2 regions of the Catenibacterium mitsuokai genome follow, and region 2 is predicted to be linked to the other one. Evidence: riboswitches for the same ligand, from Rfam matches in the RefSeq annotation. Region 2 holds a riboswitch; the other holds the start of a gene.
The links. A riboswitch is a leader RNA that binds a small molecule or an ion and turns the genes downstream of it on or off. The one in region 2 is predicted to bind lysine.
Positions count from the first base shown of each region.

Region 1 (10,741 bases), 1.3 Mb from region 2:
GACATATTTTGGATGAGTTAAGTAAATATTGATTTCATCTTCTAAGATGTTGAAAATTGGAATCCAATATTTACCAGTAGATTCCATGCATGCATCAAAGCATTTGTGATTAATGAGCCACTGTTTAAGATTCAGTAAATCATGGTTTAAAGTTGAAAACGTTTCTTGGATGTATTCAGTAATACGAGTTTTCTTATTAGTAATACCGATTGTAGCCACAATGATATTCTTGTGAACATCCATGCCACAGCAGATTGGTCTAACAATCTTCATAAAAAAATCTCTCCTTTCATTGAAAGAAGAGAAGTGGCATTGACTGCTATCTAAGCTAATCACTCAGTTGATTGTACAATCATAAGTGTCCTGGCTCTAAGTCCAACTTATTTGTGCTTGAAAAGATAGCGGCGACTTATAAATATTCAGGATATTCTATTTAAGTAGAATTGCCTACTCACCCCTACGTGCTCTGTAGTATACCACCTCTCTTTGATTATACTATTATATCGAGAGGCACACTAGAGTTTTGGTGGATTTGAGTTTGGTTATATATTTGTGTCCGCGCAACGAAGGTGCGGGGAAATGGAGGAAAATATGAAACGATTCATTCATAAGGACCAGATGAACAACTCTATTTTCTTTGTAATTGTTGAACTGGTTGTTCTATTCATGTTTAGAAGTTCAATACATACGAGTCATGTGATGATAAATACATTCTCAGTCATCGTTATTATGATATTTATCATTCCAGTTGTGTTGTCCTATTTTTCTACGGATATATTGCGAATATTTAACTATATGATCATACCTAGATTTCAATCTAAGAAAAAACTATTTGGTTTCATTATTGAAAGAATCTTAATGGATTCTTTTAAAATGACATGTCTATTATTAGTTCCTGTTCATGTTGTGGGAACTGTAATATATCATATGAGTTTTTTAATGATCATGAGATATTATTTCAGTTTCTTTATGACTTTGATCTCTGTCTGTCTAATATATATCATCGTCTATTTAAAGATGAGAAATAAAAATATATCCATCATTATTTCTTACTTCTTATGCAATATCACCACTTTACTAGGCAGTTTACTTAGACAATATAGTATTCCAAGCATATCATCAATTATGCTTTTGGAGTATGAAAAGCCTGCAACTCTTCTTATTGTGACGATTGTGCTTATTGTTTTACTATCTGCAATTCTATATAGAGTAGTCACTCAATTTCAATTATTAGGAGAGTCTAAAAATGTATTATAAGTTCATCATAAGGAATAAGCAGATATTGCTTAGGATATTATTCTTGATTGCTTTCTCATTTTTTCTTAAGTATGCAACTCATAACAGTTATATGCCTCATGATTTATTAGGTGCGTACCAGATGTATATGGGAGGTATCTTTCTAGAAGAAAGTAAATCAATACCACAGATTATGCTTCTGTTGATCAATGCTGTGTTATTCATATACTACGTTCCTTATGAAATAATTAAGGAAATAAAAGAAAACGAGATCTATATAAAATATAGATATGGGAAGAACAGTAAAATCTTAATGCTTATTGCGATTAAGAATTTGTTTTATTCATTATTTTATCAATTGGTTTATGTACTCATCATTATGTTGAAGACCTTCCAGTTTAATCCTCTTCATGTGATAGGAACTGAGTTCATCAAATTATTTTTGACTTCTACCATCCAGTTGTTGATTATATCGTTTATGAGTGAATTCTTCTTATATTGTTTTAAATTTGAGATAGGTATTGTTCTTTCTTTGATGCTTGTTGTGAGTCCAGCTATTATTTCAGGTGTTATACTAGATCAATTTTCATCTAATTTAGAACTCTGTAAGTATATTCCTTTAAATCATGGTAATTATAATTACTATCATGCATCTACATATATGCAACATGGCATATCTATCACTTATTCACCATTGCCTTACTACAAATACCTTTTATCTATTGTGAGTCAGGTTATTGAGTTAGTAATCAGTGTTGCAGGACTTATGTGTGCTATTGATAGAAAAGAATTAATAGGAGGTCATTATGAAAATTAGTGTAAAAGATGTTTCAAGAGAAATGAAATCAAATATAATCTTGGATAACATAAATCTGGAATTTGAAAGTGGAAAAATATATGGTTTATGTGGACACAATGGTTCAGGAAAAACAATGTTGTTACGTGCTATTGCGGGATTGATTCAGACAGATCATGGAGAAATCATGATTGATGAGAAAATACTTCATAAGGATATTGATTATCCACCTGAAATGGGATTGATTATTGAGACACCTACTTTCTTTAAATATTATACAGGTATGGAAAACCTTCAGTATCTTGCTGAAATAAGAAATCAGATTTCACAAAATGATATAATAGAAGCACTTAAAAGAGTTGGATTAGATCCTAATGACAGAAGAACAGTCGCAAAGTATTCACTAGGGATGAAACAAAGATTAGCCATTGCGCAGGCTGTTATGGAAAAGCCTCAATTTATATTGCTTGATGAACCTACAACTGCATTAGATCCAGATGCTGTTATTCAATTTAAGAAAATGATGACAGAAGAAAAAAGACGCAATGCCTGTATTATCATTGCGACTCATAATCATCAGGATATAGATGAATTGTTTGATGAAAAGATATATTTAAATTCTGGCAGAGTAGAAAGAGTTGAAAAAAATGACTAAGAACACAAAACTATATTTCATGATTCTATTGGTTTTGATAAGTGTGACTATAGGATATGCATTTGTGACTAAGTATTCTTTCACAGGTGACTACTATCTCAATAAAATTAAGAAGCAGTATAATCTTGATGATTTTGTGTATTCTAATATTGAGGACAGTGAGTATTTCAATGAATCTATAAGTACACTGGATGAACTAGAAAAAAGCAGTGATCTGATTGTGAAAGTAAAACCAGACGATGGTAAATTATTTTATAACAGTATAGAAAGACAAGTAAAAATCATTGATATATACAGGGATAAGGATTCCTTGAAAAAAGGAGATACTATCTATATTCAAGAACCGTTTTCTATCTCTTATCTTAAGGGGATGGAAAGTATGAATTCCGAAAAGGGATATGTCTTGATGAATTCTAATCAGGAATATATTCTATTTTTGAAGCATCTCGATAAAGCAGATGGATATAAGTATAAGGATAACGAAAAGATAACTTATGTACCTGTCTCTACTAGATTGAGTAAATATTGTAGACAAGAAAAACCACTATTAGTCAATGCATCTAAAATTGAAGATGGAGAATTGTATTATAAAGATTTTAAAACATCATCAGCTATTTTTATTAAAACGGATGAATGGAATAGATATAATGCAATTGCATCACAGATCTATGATAAGTACAAATGAAAAAGGGAACCTCAGGTTCCCTTTGATGTTATCTTAATGCTGTACCGAAATGTAATGCTATATAAGCCAATTCATCTTCATTAAATGATTTATGATAATGTTCTTTTACAACATCATTTAAAATCATTGCACATTGATATTCTGTTTCATTTTCAGTTTTGATTTTGTCAGTTAATACATTATCATGGAGCTGTTCATCATTCTTTAAACGCTGAATTGCAGGATAGAAATGCATTGATAATCCCTGATAGAAATCATCATTCTTCTTTAGATTTAATCCTAAACGGTTATTGATTTCCTGTACGGCTTCTAAAGTAATGCTTTCAGTTTCCTGATCAATAATATCGCATTCACTAAAGAAGTCTAAATCTAATAATGTCATGTTTGATAAATACATCGCACAATAACAAATATCGTCTTCAGAAATTTTTACATCATATTTCTTAGATAAATCATAGATGATTAACTGTGAAATCTGATAAGTGTTGGCTTGTTTTAATTGTTCAATCTGAGATGAACTCATTTCGATATAAGATCCAGATAATTCTCTTGTAATTGATAAAGCAAGATGAATAGATAAGTTGTCCATTACTGTATCTGAGATATTCATGTTTGCTTCAGTCACATACTTCTTGATTGTCGCAAAGATTTCTGCTTTGCGTAATTTAAATTTTTCTTCTAATTCTATGACCATTTTTTTACTACCTCTTTGTGCCCTTATCATATAGGAAAGAAAGCGGTTTGTCTATGCTTATTTTTAGATTTGTACACCAAAAGAGGTTAATTTTCGCGAATTTATGAATCCGTTTACATGTTTTGTACAAAAAGTTGTATTTCTTGTAAAACTATTTTCTCATAGTGAGATAAATAGTATCATATTCGCATTGTGTACCAAGTCTAAATGGAAATCCCCATGAGCCATATCCGCCAGACACAAGAAGATAGTGGTTCTTATAATGGGATAAACCATATGAATTCTGATAGTAATAATGAAGAATAATATTACCTGGGAAAATCTGTCCATTATGTGTATGACCAGATAATTGAAGATCAGTGAAATATGTATGCTGATCAAATCTTTCAGGATTATGGTCTAGTGTAATAGTAGGTAAAGAAGTATTCATACCTTGAATGACTTGATTGATATCATAGTGATCTCGAGATGTCTTATCTGTAAAGCCGACAATATTAAAAGTATTATCTACAGTTTCATAGGTGTTCTTTAGAAAGTGTATGTTATATTTTTCAAAGACAGTAAAGTCTGTATGTTTACCATAATATTCATGATTACCAGATATCCAGTATGTTCCATAAGTACTCTTCATATTCTTGAATTCTTGTAAAGAACGATTCATTAATGCATCGGGTGTATTTTCATCAAATACATCTCCTGCAAAACATACAAGATCATAATGTTTATCATTCACTGTTTTTACAAGTTTTCTTACCTGTCTCATATAAGTACCAGAACTCAAATGGAGATCACTGACTAAACATATTTTTAGTTGTGATACTGAAGATGTCTTAGGAACAGTGACATGATAGATGACTTCTTTCTTATTATAATGAGAATGGAAACCAGAAATTGTAAGAGTAATCGCAATCATAGTCGCTACGATATTCCCAAAACGATATGGTCTTCGTTTCACAAATTTAAAAGAGAAACGATACAGATAAACACATATAAAAAGAATATAAATATACATAGTGAGAAATTGACACACTAGTATGAACATGGTAAAGATATGATTATATGGTTTAAAGTTAAATTTAAGTAATATACCGATTGTAGAAAGAATAGCCATGACAACCACAAATGTCTTGAAAATCAGGTGTTCATGTTTTAATAGCCATATAAAATACAATGCTGGTATAAGAATGAATATGATATATAATGCGATGTTTAGGATTTTAACCATTATGAAAAACCTCCTACATATATTGTATATCTTTTTTTGAGGAATAGTTATGAATAATTACCCTTTTGCTTTTGATGAAATATTTGATATAGATTTGACAGGTAAGTTTGTGGTCACTGGTTTGTTTACTTCGATGAGAAGAAGTGATGTTGTACATTATATATATACACATGGTGGTTCTGTATTAAGTGCCCCTACACGTGCTACCGATTATTTAATTGTCGGGGGAGAAAAAAGCAAAACATGGAAGTATGGTCAGTATGGTACTAAGATTAGAAAAGGTTTAGACTTAAGAGAGAAGGATGAAAAGATTTTGATTATCTCAGAAGAAGACTTCATGAGATGCATAGGAGGATAAGACAATGTCTATTGATGTATGTATTAAACAGAAGGGATTATTTAAAAAGACTATTCCATTAGATGTCATAGTCGGTGATGAATTGGCTTTTGGAATCAATGATGGTATGAGAATGGTGGGGGATGACCAGGAAGGTAATATGATCTTCTATAATCCAAATTCTATCGGAAGAGGTTTTCATATTTCATGGGATGAAGAAGAAAAGAATGAATTAAACCTACGCTTACTCAATCCTACTACTACAGATGAAATGCGTTCTTTCTTTAACTGCTTAAGAAGAATTACTAGTTACTGGAAATGCAGTGTTACTATTGATGGTATAGAAGAAGATATAGATGAGTACTTATCACAGGAAGATGATCTTATTGCCTTCAATCATCGCGTTATTAAAGAAGTATCAGAAAAGATTGCGAATGGTGAAACAGATTCTCTTACTTTAATGAGTACTATGTGGCCATTAGTGATTGGTAAGGATGAAGCAGAACAGTTTATTCTTAATCCACATCTATTCTCTTCATGGATGCATGAACTTCAAAGTCATGACTATTATTATGCAAAACCACAATTCTTTAAGACAGATCAGGGTATTAAAGGCATCTATGCATTAACTGAAGACTGCCCTACTTTACTCCCTAATAAACCATGGGTACCTGTAGGGTATCAGAATCCAGAAACAGGTGAAAAGCTAGAATGTGATTATTATGAAATAGCTCTTTATTCTACAACAGAAGAAAGATCATTGGGTACGATTCCTTTTGAACGTATATTTACACTAGGTCCAGATTACATCAACTATTATGATGGTAATACTGTACTCGTGAATAATCTCCCCTTAGAGGTCATGAAAAGACTAGAACACAGTCTGGATTAGAAACATATAAGTCATTGTACCTAGAAGAATAGAAAGTAATGTACTATGTTTCCATTTATGGATACATACTACCACTATAAGTGCTATGAGTTCTGGAATACCATAAGGGGCTTTTAGAACGGATACACTTTTCAAACAATACACCACTAACATTGGTATGATCGCATAAGGTAGTACTTTACCTAAATAGAGAATACTATCCGGTGTATGTTTACTAAAAACAATAAACGGAAGAGCACGGATAAGAAGTGTGACTATTGCAGCAGTAAGAATAATAAGTATGGCATGCATTAGAGATCACTCCTTTCTAAGCTCTTTTTTTCTATGAATAATGCGATTGTAATAAGAATCATAGAAGGAATCAGGAACTGATTAGGCCCAAAGAGTAATAAACAGAATATAGAAATAATAAATCCTGTGAAGGCTGGAAGATGCTGTTTTGATTTCTCTAGTTGTTCTACTAGGATGATGACAAATAATGCAGTCATCGCAAAATCTATCCCTGTTGTATCAAAAGGAATAATATTCCCGAGTACTGAACCTATAATACTCCCTGCTATCCAGGATAACTGATTGACAAGAGAAACGATAAAGAAATAGTCTTTACGATTAATATCATCAGGAAGATCAGGAGAGCAGATTAAGGAGTAGGTTTCATCTGTTAATGAGAAGATCAAATAAGGCTTTCTCCACCCTGCTTCACTATATTCTTTTAACATAGTAATCCCATAAAAGAGATGTCTGATATTGACCATAAGAGTCATAATAGCAGTTGTAATGATAGAAGCACCTGTTGATAGTAGATTAATTGTCACAAACTGCATAGAACCAGCATATATACCTGTACTCATTAAAACTGCCCAGCCCCACCCATAACCTTTATCTTGCAGTAATAAGCCAAAACCAATACTTAAGACAATATAACCAGTTATAACAGGGAGTGCAGATTTAATTGAATAAATAATTGTTTTCTTATTCATATATTACCTACCTCCTTAGTTGGTTTATACTATAATAACTATATATCATTCTTGATGTCAATGATATAATAGTAACAGGAGGTGCTCTTATGAGATTAGACACAGTACATCATATTGCAATCATTACAAAAGATTATGATCAAACAATTGACTTTTATGTCAATAAATTAGGTTTTAAGATTATTAGAGAAAATAAGAGAGAGGATAAACAGGATATCAAGTTAGATCTTCAACTTGGAGATATGGAGTTAGAAGTATTTGTTAAACCTGATGCCCCACTTCATCCTTTCCCTGAAACTGCAGGACTGAGACATCTGGCTTTCAAGGTAGAAGATGTAGAGGAAACAGTCAAAGAATTAAATGCATTAGGTATTGAAACAGAACCAATTCGTTTTGACACATTTACAGGCAAGAAAATGACATTTTTTAAAGATCCTGATCAATTGCCTTTAGAAATCCATGAATAATAGAGAAAAGCTGTTAGAGAACTATGTGCGTTTGTCTGGTATATCATTTCATAATAATGTAGCCTTTGCGCATACGAAGTATCAGGTGAACTGGAAAAAAACAGCTCTTACTATGTGGTTAGGTCATATAGTAAGCAAGAAAACAGAATTCTATGTATTAAGCTTTGAACGTGAGGGAATTACCTTTATGCAATATGATAATCTGAAGTTTCTAGATGGTGTTTACTTCTTTGATTATCGTTTTGTGACAGATTTTAAAGTGAAAAAGAAAGGGGCTGAATCAGAGATGCGCTTCATGTATCAAGGACAGGAAGTTGTATTAATGCTTCAGCGATATGCGGTAGATAGTCCCTGGATCAAAGAATATATGCACTATTTAGAAGAAAATCACTTTTTTTATGATTGATAATATGTTATTATGTTGGCAAATAGAGGTGCATGCGTTAAGAATTCGTTATTAATGGATACAGCCAGATAATGAAGGGGGAGCAAATGCCGAAGAGACAGGGAACTGTATATGAACTGTTATCTGGGGGATAAGAGAAGATCTTATTCACTGTCACAAAATATTTGTGGTGCGCTATTGAATATAATGAAGACTACTAATTATATTGCAATGGCCCCATTGCAATATTTTTTTATAAAAAAATGGAGATGATGAAGATGAACAGTGTGATTACAAGATTAGAGATTGAAGAAGACATTATTCAAGTGAAGTTAATGAATGTTGAAAAGAATCCTCTCTTTGTGGCTGATGTGTTTGAAACAATTAGTCGTGAAGGTGTGAACATCGATATGATCTCATCAGTCATGCTAGAAGATGAAATGCGTATTGATTTCACATGTGATGCAAAAGCACAAAGTGCTTTAAACAAGGCTATTGAAGAAGTTAGGAAGAATCACCCACGTATTGGTGTATTTGCATCTAAGAATGTAGGTAAGCTTGTTGTAGAAGGTCATATGGAAAATGAAGTCGGTTTTGCAAGTAAGTTATTCAAAGTTCTAGGTGATAACCAAATCCCATTTGCTCAAGTGACAACAAGTGAAGTATCTATTTCATATGTTATAGAAAAGAAATATTTAAAGAAAGCATTAGAAAAAATTCAGGAGGAATTAGCATAAAATGGAACCAATTTTTGAAGGTACAGGTGTTGCATTGGTATTACCAATGTTTGAAGATGGAAGTATTGATTATGAAGGTTATAAGAGACAGGTACAGAGAATGATTGATGGTGGTGTAAAAGCATTACTTGTCAACGGAACTACTGGTGAACCTGCAACTATTGATATTGAAGATGAATTTGAACTCACTAAGATTACAGTAGAAATGGCTAAGGGTACAGGTGTAAAGGTTATTGTAGGTGCAGGTTCTAACTATACTGCACAGGCTATTAGAAAGGCTAAGTTCAATGCTGAAGCAGGTGCTGATGCAAACTTAGTTGTAACACCTTACTACAATAAGACTTCTCAGAGAGGTTTAATTGAACATTATAAGGCTGTTGCTGCGGCAAGTGATTTACCACTTATTATGTATAATGTACCAGGTAGAACTGGTATGAAGATCAGTGTAGATACAGTAGTAGAACTTGCAAAGGTTCCTAATATTGTTGCTATGAAAGATGCAACAGATGATATTGCATATGCAATGGAAGTATTAACACGTACTAAGGATATGGACTTTGATTTATATTCTGGATGTGATGATAATATTCTTCCATTTATCGCAGCAGGAGGTAAAGGTGTTATTTCAGTATTATCTAACCTTTATCCAAGAGAAACAGAAATGTTTGCCCAGGCTGCATTAAAGGGTGATTTAGAACTTGCTAGAAAGATGGCTTATGATTTAAATGATGTTTCTAAATATTTATTCATTGATGTTAACCCAATCATGCCTAAGGCTGCTTTAAAACATATGGGTGTTATTGAAAGTGATATGCTTCGTCAGCCTCTTATTCCAACTACAGAAGAAAATAAGAAGTTATTATTTGATGCAATGAAAGAATTTGAAAGCAAGGGTTATTAAGATGAAAGTATTAGTATATGGTTATGGTTTAATGGGTAAGAAAGTAGCCCATGCAGTGATGAATGATGCAGATTTAGAATTAGCGGGTGTTGTATCTCCTGTGTTTGATGTACAGCCAGAAGTACCTGCATATAAGTCATTAGATGAAGTACAGGATGATATTGATGCCATTATTGATTTCTCACATCCTGCCAATCTAGATAGTATTCTATCTTATGCATTAAAGAATAAGTGTAAAGTTGTATTCGCTACTACTGGCTTTAGTGCAGAAGACTTAAAGAAGATTGAAGAAGCATCTCATGAGATTGCCCTCTTCCAGTCTTATAACACTTCTTATGGTGTGGCTATGATGAATAAGATGGTGAGTGAATTTGCGAAAGAATTCTTTGAACACCATTTTGATATTGAAATCATGGAAAAACATCATAATCAGAAGATTGATTCACCATCAGGTACTGCAGTAATGTTATATGATGGCATTAATAATGCTTTAGATGATTCATTAGAACCTACTTATGATCGTCATTCTATTCATCGTAAGAGAGAAAGAAATGAAGTAGGTATTTCATCTATAAGAGGTGGGACAATCTTTGGTGAACATACAGTCATGTTTGCAGGACAGGATGAAATCGTAGAAGTAAAGCATACAGCTCTTTCTAAAGAAGTATTTGCGAATGGTGCTGTTGCTGCATTAAAGGCATTAATGAATAAAGACAAAGGTTTATTTGATTTAAAAACATTATATTAAGGG
Region 1 covers NZ_CP102271.1:2,627,155-2,637,895, reverse strand. Annotated here, with positions in the region: gene NQ499_RS13540 (IS110 family RNA-guided transposase) at 1-273, opposite strand, end outside; gene NQ499_RS13535 (hypothetical protein) at 592-1,257, shown strand; gene NQ499_RS13530 (hypothetical protein) at 1,247-2,053, shown strand; gene NQ499_RS13525 (ABC transporter ATP-binding protein) at 2,043-2,687, shown strand; gene NQ499_RS13520 (hypothetical protein) at 2,680-3,372, shown strand; gene NQ499_RS13515 (BglG family transcription antiterminator) at 3,401-4,066, opposite strand; gene NQ499_RS13510 (metallophosphoesterase) at 4,218-5,291, opposite strand; gene NQ499_RS13505 (BRCT domain-containing protein) at 5,341-5,649, shown strand; gene NQ499_RS13500 (DUF4299 family protein) at 5,654-6,520, shown strand; gene NQ499_RS13495 (branched-chain amino acid transporter permease) at 6,500-6,811, opposite strand; gene NQ499_RS13490 (AzlC family ABC transporter permease) at 6,811-7,500, opposite strand; gene gloA2 (SMU1112c/YaeR family gloxylase I-like metalloprotein) at 7,590-7,967, shown strand; gene NQ499_RS13480 (hypothetical protein) at 7,960-8,373, shown strand; lysine riboswitch at 8,389-8,558, shown strand; gene NQ499_RS13475 (ACT domain-containing protein) at 8,631-9,089, shown strand; gene dapA (4-hydroxy-tetrahydrodipicolinate synthase) at 9,091-9,990, shown strand; gene dapB (4-hydroxy-tetrahydrodipicolinate reductase) at 9,992-10,738, shown strand.
Region 1: linked by a shared signal. The riboswitch ahead of NQ499_RS13475 (ACT domain-containing protein) and the one ahead of NQ499_RS07020 (transporter substrate-binding domain-containing protein) in region 2 are both predicted to bind lysine.

Region 2 (10,741 bases):
GCCCCAATGAGGGTGGTTTAGGTGTAACGGTGGTTAGCTTTGAATAAGAATCTAGATTATATTAAAAAGAAGCTCTCATTACTTCCTATGTCTCCTGGCTGTTATTTAATGAAGAATACAGAAGGAAAAGTCATTTATGTAGGAAAGGCGCGAAAACTGAAAAATCGCGTCTCTTCTTATTTTACAGGTGCACATAACTATAAAACAACAAAGCTTGTAGATCATATATGGGACTTTGACTATATTGTAACAGGCAGTGAAAAGGAAGCATTATTACTTGAAATCAACCTAATTAAGGACTATACACCTGAATACAACATCATGTTTATGGATAATACCTATTATCCTTATATTGAATTAACGGATGAAACTCATCCAAGACTTAAAATAGTAAGAAAAACAAAAAACAAAAAGAATAAGTACTTTGGTCCTTATCCTGATGCTACTGCAGCAAGAAATACCTTTAAATTATTAAATAAGCTTTACCCTTTAAGAAAATGTAATCATGTTCCAGATAAGCCATGCCTCTATTATTCATTACATCAATGCTTAGGGCCATGTATCAACGATATTGATAAGAGCCAGTATGATGAAATCCGAAAAGAACTGATTTCATTTATTCATGGTAATACCAAATCAAAGATTGATGAACTCAATGAAAAGATGATGACAGCCAGTGATAATCTACAATTCGAGCTTGCAAAAGAATATCGTGATCTCATTCGTTCTATAGAATATGTTACTGCCAAACAGAATGTTCAATTTGGTGACTATAAAGATAGAGATATTTTAGGCTATTATATTGATAAAGGTTATATCAGTATTCAGCTCTTCTTTATGCGTGAAGGTAAACTTCTCTATCATGATTTTAATCTTGAGCCTGTAGGAGAAGATTTTGAAGAAGATCTGATTCGTTTCTTAGTTACTTACTATCAAACACATCCTGAACCCTATGAACTACTTATTCCTCAAGATGTTGATTTAGAACTTTTATCTGAAATATTATCCTGTCATGTACTTCAGCCTCAAAGAGGTGATAAGAAATCCTTAGTAGAAATGGCTAATAAGAATGCGAAGGAAGCACTAGAAAAGAAGTTCTTATTAAAAGAGAAAACGGATGAAAAGACAATCCTGCCTATTATTGAATTAGGTAAAAAACTTGGTATTGAGACACCTCATACTATTGAGTTATATGATAACTCTAACATCCAGGGGGCTTATGCTGTTGCAGGTATGGTTGTTTATAAGGATGGTGTGCCTTCTAAAAAAGATTATCGTAAATATAAGATCAAGACAGTAGAAGGCCCTGATGATTATGCTAGTATGAAGGAGGTCATCTATAGACGTTATTATCGTCTTTTAATGGAACAAAAGGAAATGGCAGATCTTATTATTGTCGATGGTGGACTTGGACAAATTAAAGTAGCTAAAGAAGTTATCGACGGTTTGAATCTTCCTGTACATATCTGTGGGTTATCTAAGGATGATAAACATTCTACTGCCATGCTTCTAGATGAAAATGGCAATCAGGTACCTATTGATACAAAGAGTCCGTTATTCTTCCTTCTTACACGTATGCAGGATGAAGTGCATCGTTATGCTATTTCATTCCATCGCCAGGTCCGTTCTAAATCATTATTTAGTTCTATTCTTGATGAAGTAGATGGAATCGGCGAAGCACGTAAGAAGAAACTTCTTAATCATTTTAAAAGTGTCAAAAAGATGAAAGAAGCGTCGTTAGAAGAATTAGAAGCAGTGATTCCTAAAAATACAGCTTTGAAACTCTATGAAGTACTGCACAAAGAATAAACTATACACTCATCATGATATACTATATAATTGACACTAGAGAGCAGGTGATTTAATGGAAAATAAGCGCAAGTATCTGTTTGTTACAGTCATTGCATTATTTATCGTTTCATTCTATACAATTAATCTCCGTTTTGATCCATTCTATCGTGTCAATGGAATCAACAATGACAACAGAATGATTATCGAGAAATATCTAAGTAAAGAGGAGCAGAAATATCTTGTAGAAAACAGAATCCCACTTTACCATTTTATGAAATTTATCAAGTATGATGGCTTTTATCTTCCAAATTATCAATATTATGAACTACTAGAAAAGACTGGTCGCTATGACAACATTAAGATCATTCTTTCTACTGGTAATGAATTAGCCGGAAAACTTCTTGATAGTTTTAAGAACAATGCCTATGATCAAGCTAAAAAGTTAGTAGAGCATGATTTGGAATCAGGATATTTATATAATCAGAATTTTGATTTTGATAAATTAGAAATATATTATCAAATGAGGCCGCTATATGATGATTATAGTTATGTGGATGATACAGAATATTATATTGAATTATTAAAAAATCGTGGATTATCAGATAAATTAATTCGTTCTTTTTTTGCGGATGCTTGTAATAACTACTCACGTTATGGATTGACAACTCTCATGACTCAGGCTAATAATCATGAGATATTCTTAATTGCGGATCCTTCATCTTTAATGACAACACTTAATGATACAAGTTATATAGGGGCTTATGTGCCACATAATCTTGTTCTGATGTCAGATATTCATCGTTTGAAATACGCTATGTATTTAGAGAATGATGCTTATGAAGCCTTAAAGAAGATGGTGGAAGCAATGCCTGATGATATTGCTGAAGATTTTTATGTCAAAGAAGCCTATGAAAGCTTCAATGATTTTCAATATTCAAATCCGGCTCTTGCCGGCAAAGATGAAAGACAGCTGGGTAGAACAGTGTCTATTGCTTCTAAATCCATTGCCTATCAGACATTTGAAACATCTGCCCTGTCACAATGGCTTGAAGCACATTCTTATGAATATGGCTTCATATTGCGTTATCCAAAGCGTATGGCTTCTTCTACAAATCATGTCTATGATTCTCATTATTATCGCTATGCAGGTAAGAAGACAGCCAATAAAATTTATAAAGAAAATAGCTGTATTGAAGAATATATTCAAAAGGAGGCAGTAAAATGAAGAAAATTGTAATCATGTCAGATAACCATGGTGATATGAATATGTTAACAGATATTAAAGTCCTAGAAGATGATGCAGATTACTATATCCATTGTGGTGATAGTGAATCCTATTCGCTTCAGGATTTAGATGGCTTTGTAGCTGTTAAAGGCAATAATGACTGGAGTCTTGATCTTCCTCAAACAGCAAGACTAGATATTGAAGGAAGGCATCTTCTCATCACTCATGGTCAGTTCTTTGGTTATTTTGACCGCGAAAAGAAAATGATTCAGTTCTTAAAAAAGTATAATGGAGATGTTTTGATCTCAGGTCACACACATATGCCTCTTGCGAAAAAAGAAAACGGCTTATGGCTTATTAATCCAGGCTCAACATCCTGGCCACGTGGTGGATCAAAACGTTCTTATGCAGTTGTAACGATTGATGATAAAAATGTAGATGTAATGATTAAAACTCTAGAATAGTGATACATTTAAATAAATAGGAATTGACATTTTATATCTTCCTATTATAATGAGCATGTAAAGTCAAATATAAAGATAGAGGAAGCGATGCATCAGAGTAATATGAGGAGTCGGCAGACTAAGAATCATATGAAAGGTAATCATCGCCGAAAGAAGATAAGCGGCAGCTTGTTGTCTTGGTGATTCAGGAAATACCTGTCTCACTCCTTCATGATGAAGAGGCGTTATCTTATCGTTAAAAGCTATACGATAACGTATGGTTTTTTTTCTATTTTTATATAGAAAGGGGTTAATTATGAAAAAGACTTTAATTACGCTTGCAGCAGCAGCACTTGTATTATCAGGATGTGGATCATCTCCAAAAGAAGATGACAATACTTTTACAGTAGGCATGGAAGCCGCTTACCAGCCATTTAACTGGCAGACTTCTAAAAAGACAGATACTGCTGTTAAATTAGATGGTGGTGCAGGTTATGCAGATGGTTATGATGTTGTCGTTGCCAGCAAAATCGCAAAAAAGTTAGGTAAAAAACTTGTTGTAAAGAAGATTGCATGGGATGGTTTACAGCCAGCTGTAGAATCTGGTGAAATTGATGCAATTATCGCAGGTATGACTGCAGACAAGAAACGTGAAAAGGGATTAGATTTCACTACACCTTATTATCAGAGTGAAATGGTTATGATTGTAAGAAAGAACAGCACTATGACTTCATTCAATGATATCCAGCAGTTCTCAGGTTACAAGGTAACAGGTCAGAAGAATACAAACTATGATACAATCATTGACCAGATCAAGGGCGTTAAACATCAGACACCTAAATCAACTTACCCAGAATTAGTTGTAGCTTTACAGCAGGGTGATACAGATGGTATTACTGCAGAATTACCCGTTGCGAATGGTATCGTACAGGCCAACCCAGATCTTACAATTGTTAAGTTTGCAGATGGTCATAACTTCAATGTAGATACTGCAGTATCAATTGGATTAAAGAATAATACTCGTAAAACAGCTGAATTTAAAAATATTCAGAAGGCTTTAGACTCTATTTCACAGGAAGAAAGATTAAAAATCATGGAAGATGCTGTTAAAAGAGCACCTACTGATAAATAGGAGATAAAATGAAAATAGATTTTCAATATGCATGGAGCCAGTTAATTAATAATTGGCCTCTGTTCTGGTATGGTATTAAGATGACAATCGCTTTTGCGGTTGTTGGTACATTAGCTGGTCTTGTTTTAGGTCTTGTTATTGGTGCTATTCGTTGTGTGCCACTCGATCCTCTAGATAAGCCAGTCACAAGATTTTTTAAACAGTTAGGACGTTTTATTACAGGCTTTTATGTATGGGTATTTCGTGGAACACCTATGATGGTACAGGCCGTATTCCTTTATTATTTATTTAAGCCAGTATTAAATTGGAATAACTTCACTGCAGGTATGGTTATTATTTCAATCAATACAGCAGCTTATATGGCTGAAATCATTCGTAGTGGAATCCAGTCTATTGATGCTGGACAGATGGAAGCAGCTAAGTCTTTAGGTATGACAAATACTCAGACTATGATCAATATCATCTTCCCACAGGCTATCAAGAATACATTCCCATCACTTGGTAATCAGTTTATCGTTAATATTAAAGACAGCTGTATGTTAAATGCAATTTCAGTTGTTGAATTATTCTTCCAGGCACAATCAGTGGCTGGTACTAATATGAGATATATTGAAGTATATCTTGTTGTTGCTATTCTTTATTTAATTCTTACAACTGTTGCAACATTTGTGCTTAACTACATTGAAAAGAAAATCAATAAGACAAACACAGTAAGTATCAAGGATAACTGCGCATAAGGAGGAAAAAAATGGATACAGTCATTGAAATTAAACATTTAGAAAAACATTTTGGAAACCTCCGTGTTCTTAATGATATTGATTTTACTATTGAACGTGGTAAGGTTGTGACTATTATTGGTTCAAGTGGTTCTGGTAAGAGTACATTATTAAGATGTATTAACTTATTAGAAGTTCCTGATGCAGGAGAAATCTTATTTAATGGTCAGAATATTTTAAAGGGAGATATGGATGCTTCTACTTATCGTAGTAAAGTAGGTATGGTATTCCAGAACTTCAATTTATTTAGTAATAAGACAGTATTAGAAAACTGTATGATTGGACAGATCAAAGTATTAAAGAAATCTAAAGAAGAAGCACGTGAGGAAGCTATGAAACAGCTTAAGGCTGTTGGTATGGATAAATTTGCAGATGCATCAAGCACAAAGCTTTCTGGTGGTCAGAAACAGCGCGTAGCCATTGCAAGAGCATTATGCATGAAGCCTGAAGTTCTTCTATTTGATGAACCTACAAGTGCTTTAGACCCTGAAATGGTAGGGGATGTATTAGATGTAATGAAGCAACTTGCAAAAGAAGGTTTAACAATGGCTGTTGTTACTCACGAAATGCAGTTTGCAAGAGAAGTCAGCGATGTAGTATGTTTCATGGATCAGGGTGTTATTGCAGAAATGGGTACACCTGAAGAAGTATTTGAACATCCAAAGACAGAACGTGCTCAGCAGTTCTTATCACGTTATTCTAATAGATAAAATATTTACTTGAGAGACGGTTAAAACACCGTCTCTTTTAATTTAACGTAATAAAGAAAAAGACTAGAGAGCAACTCTAGTCCAAGATAAAATAAAAACCTCGGATGACCCGAGGTTGTTTTTAGATGGCGTCCACGAGGGGATTCGAACCCATGACCGCACGCTTAGAAGGCGTGTGCTCTATCCAGCTGAGCTACGTAGACATTTGATTTCCGACTGCTCATTCATATTACCATACAATACAACATTATGCAATACTTAAAGCTTAAAAAATGAAAGAAATATGATTTAAAACCTATATAAAGGTTTTGTCAAAATAAAAACCCCGGTAATCCGGGGTTGTTTTCAGATGGCGTCCACGAGGGGATTCGAACCCATGACCGCACGCTTAGAAGGCGTGTGCTCTATCCAGCTGAGCTACGTAGACATTTTTTTTTGACTGCTCAAGTATAATATCATGACTTTTCATGTAATGCAAGTATTTTTTTACATAATTATAAGTGTTGACATAATTAATTATTTTCACATATAATATCGTCAGTTTGACATAACTAACATATGTTAGTTAAGACTAAATAAGGAGATGACTATGAAATACATTTGGATACTATTAGGCTTTATTAGCTTATTTCTTGGTACTATAGGAATTGTTCTTCCTATACTTCCTACTGTGCCTTTTTATATGGCGACAGTATACTGTTTTGCAAAAAGTTCGGAAACGCTTCATAACTGGTTTATGCATACAAAACTCTATAAAAAGCATCTTAATAGCTTTGTTAAAAACAGATCCATGACACTAATGACAAAATGCAAGATTATGGGTATGGTAACAGTTGTCATGTTAATTGGATTTATATGTATGAAAAATGTTCCTATAGGTAGACTATGTATAGTTATTGTATGGATTTTTCATATTTTATATTTCTTTATTCGCATTAAGACTATAAACAAGGAAGATGCAGTTAATGAATAAAGTAGAAAAGAAAAGGCTTAAAGAACAACAGACTATAGAAAAGATGATTCATCTTTATTGTAAAAAGAACCATCATACGAGTAAGCTATGTCCTGAATGTCAGGAATTACTCGATTATGCGAAAGCACGTAGTCGAAGATGTCCATTTATGGAAGAAAAGACATTCTGTGCACACTGTAAGGTGCATTGTTATAAGCCTGAAATGAGAGAAAGAATCAGACAGGTGATGCGTTATAGTGGTCCTAGAATGCTGATCTATGATCCCAAAACAGCCTTATGGCATATGCTATGCACAATAAAAGAAAGGGTATTAAAATGATTAAAACCAGACTTATAAAACTATTGTCTCACTCTAAGAAATATATAGCCTATACAGTCTTCTGGCAATGGATTGCTTTACTTGCACAAGTCACTGCAGTCTTTACTATTGCGGATTTATTAGGATATGTATTAGAAAACACTCTTACTATGAGTCACCTTAAAACTACATTTATATTATTACTTGGAGTCATCGTCATTCGCTATACATGTGAACGTATGAGTGCCCGTACGTCTTATCTAGCAAGTGTTGATGTAAAACGTATATTAAGAGAAAAGATTTATGATAAGATGCTTAAACTTGGTGCTTCTTATAGTGAACACGTCTCTTCATCTGAAATCGTGCAAGTTTCTACAGAAGGGGTAGAACAGTTAGAAACTTATTTTGGAAAGTATCTCCCACAGTTATTTTATAGCTTACTTGCACCTATTACATTATTTATTATTCTATGTCGTGTGAACTTCAAAGCAAGTATTATTCTATTAATCTGTGTTCCTCTTATTCCTATGTCCATTGTCGCTGTACAGAAGTTTGCGAAAAAACTATTAAGCAATTACTGGTCTACCTATACCGGACTCGGTGATTCATTCCTAGAAAACCTACAGGGTTTAACAACTCTTAAAATCTATCAGGCCGATAAAATGAAAGCTGAAGAAATGGATAAAGAATCTGAGAAGTTCCGTAAGATCACGATGAAGGTTCTCACAATGCAGCTTAATTCTATAAGTGTCATGGATATTGTTGCGTATGGTGGAGCAGCAGTCGGTATGATCATTGCCTTATCAGAATATCTTCATGGAGAAATCAATATGCAAGGAACTCTCTGCATCATCCTTCTAGCCAGTGAGTTCTTCCTCCCGTTAAGATTACTCGGTTCATTCTTCCATATCGCCATGAATGGGATGGCAGCCAGTGATAAGATCTTCAAGATTCTTGATTTACCAGAAACAAGTGCAGGAACAGAAGTATTACCTGAAAGTGAATTAAATATCGTATTCAATGATGTGCATTTCTCATATGACGAAGATAGAGATATTTTAAAAGGGATTGATATGACATTACCTCAAGGCACATTTATTTCTCTTGTGGGAGAATCTGGATGTGGTAAGAGTACAATTGCAGGTATTCTTGCAGGGAAGAATAAAGGCTATAGAGGAGATATTACAATCGGTGGCGTTCATCTCAATAATATTAATGAAAAAGATTTAATGAATCATGTTGCTTTAGTAAGACATAATAGTTATTTATTTAAAGGCACAGTTGAAGATAATCTTCGTATGGCTTGTCCTGATGCTACCAAACAGGAATTAGAAGATGCACTTGAAAAAGTCAATCTTTTAGGTTTTCTCAACACTCAGGATGGTATAAACACAAAACTATTAGAAAAAGCATCTAACTTATCTGGTGGTCAGTGTCAAAGACTCGCTATTGCGCGTGCTTTACTTAAGAAGGATACCTCTATTTATATTTTTGATGAAGCCGCTTCTAATATCGATATTGAAAGTGAAGAACTGATCATGAATGTCATTCATGAATTAGCAAAAACAAAAACAGTACTACTTATTTCTCATAGACTGGCCAATGTAGTAAAGAGTGATATGATCTATTTCTTGCAGGATGGATCAATCAAAGAAAGTGGTACACATGAAGAATTGATGAAACAAAATGGTGCCTATCAGCATCTTTATGAAAGCCAGATGGCTTTAGAAAACTATGGAAAGGAAGGAACTCTATAATGAATCAAGCAAAACGTAGGAGTGCTATTCAAATCATGGGTCAGCTGATTGGCTTAGTTAAACCACTTCTTATTTTTATGATATCTGCGATTCTTCTAGGTACAATCGGTTATCTATGTGCCATCTTCCTAACTATTCTTGCTGGACAGGTGCTTGCTCATGGACTCATTCCACAGTTATTCTTTCGAATGAAAAATACTAGACTTGTCTATATGCCTATTCAAACAATCATGACTATTATGATTGTCATCGCTTTATTACGTGGTATTCTTCATTACCTTGAACAGTATTGCAACCATTATATTGCCTTTAGATTATTGGCTATCATTCGTCATAAGGTCTTTGCAGCATTACAGAAGCTCTGCCCTGCAAAATTGGAATCCCGTGATAAAGGAAATCTTATTTCCATCATTACAACAGATATAGAATTACTTGAAGTATTTTATGCACATACTATTTCACCAATTGCGATTGCTTTGTTGACTTCTTTAATCATGGTAGTCTTTATTGGTCATTATCATATTCTTGCAGGATTACTTGCTTTGGTGGCTTATATTGTTGTGGGCGTTGTTATTCCTATTATTAATGGTAAATTAGGAAGCGAAGAAGGAATGGCTTTTCGTACACAGTTCGGTGAATTAAATAGCTTTGTATTAGATTCATTACGTGGATTAGATGAAACCATCCAGTATGGGCAAGGAGAAGAAAGAAAAAAAGAACTTGTTAGACGTTCTCAGGAGCTTGTTGATCAGCAGGAGTATTTAAGCTTTAGAGAAGGTGCACAGCGCTCTATCACAAATATGGTTATCTTACTTGCTTCATTTGGAATGCTTTTCTTAACATTGTCGCTTTATCTAAACCATCAATTAGGTTTTGAGGGTATTATTACATGTACTCTATCAATGATGGGATCTTTTGGACCAGTTGTTGCTTTATCTAGTCTTTCTAATAACCTGAATCAAACTCTCGCAAGTGGTGAACGTGTTCTTTCATTACTTGAAGAAAAGCCTTTAGTTGAGGAAATAGAAGGGGACATGGAAAGCAGCAATGTATTTAAAGGGGCATTAATGGATCATGTCACTTTCTCTTATGAAGATGAGACAATTCTTGATGATTATTCTTTAAAACTTGAATCAGGAAAGATTACAGGTATCCATGGTGTCAGTGGTTCTGGTAAATCTACTTTACTTAAATTACTCATGCGCTTCTGGGATGTCAATCAAGGAGCCATTACAGTAGATGAAGAAGACATCAAGCAGATTCCTACCAAACATCTTCGTGACATGGAAAGTTATGTCACTCAGGAAACGCATCTATTCCATGATTCAATTGCGAATAATATCGCAATCGCAAAACCTGATGCCTCACGCGCTGAGATTATGGAAGCAGCCAAGAAAGCTTCTATTCATGATTTTATTATGACCTTACCAAAAGGATATGATACAGAAGTAGGGGAATTAGGTGATACATTATCAGGTGGAGAAAAACAGAGAATCGGAATTGCTCGTGCTTTCTTACATGATGCACCGATGATTCTTATGGATGAACCAACATCTAACTTAGATTCACTCAATGAAGGTATTATTTTAAAATCATTAAAAGAATCTTCAACACAAAAAACAATCGTACTCGTTTC
Region 2 covers NZ_CP102271.1:1,376,942-1,387,682, forward strand. Annotated here, with positions in the region: gene NQ499_RS07000 (endonuclease MutS2) at 1-47, shown strand, start outside; gene uvrC (excinuclease ABC subunit UvrC) at 40-1,809, shown strand; gene NQ499_RS07010 (D-alanyl-D-alanine carboxypeptidase family protein) at 1,865-3,016, shown strand; gene NQ499_RS07015 (metallophosphoesterase family protein) at 3,013-3,480, shown strand; lysine riboswitch at 3,549-3,715, shown strand; gene NQ499_RS07020 (transporter substrate-binding domain-containing protein) at 3,776-4,591, shown strand; gene NQ499_RS07025 (amino acid ABC transporter permease) at 4,600-5,328, shown strand; gene NQ499_RS07030 (amino acid ABC transporter ATP-binding protein) at 5,340-6,077, shown strand; tRNA gene NQ499_RS07035 (tRNA-Arg) at 6,204-6,280, opposite strand; tRNA gene NQ499_RS07040 (tRNA-Arg) at 6,428-6,504, opposite strand; gene NQ499_RS07045 (YbaN family protein) at 6,667-7,050, shown strand; gene NQ499_RS07050 (nitrous oxide-stimulated promoter family protein) at 7,034-7,369, shown strand; gene NQ499_RS07055 (ABC transporter ATP-binding protein/permease) at 7,366-9,105, shown strand; gene NQ499_RS07060 (amino acid ABC transporter ATP-binding/permease protein) at 9,105-10,741, shown strand, end outside.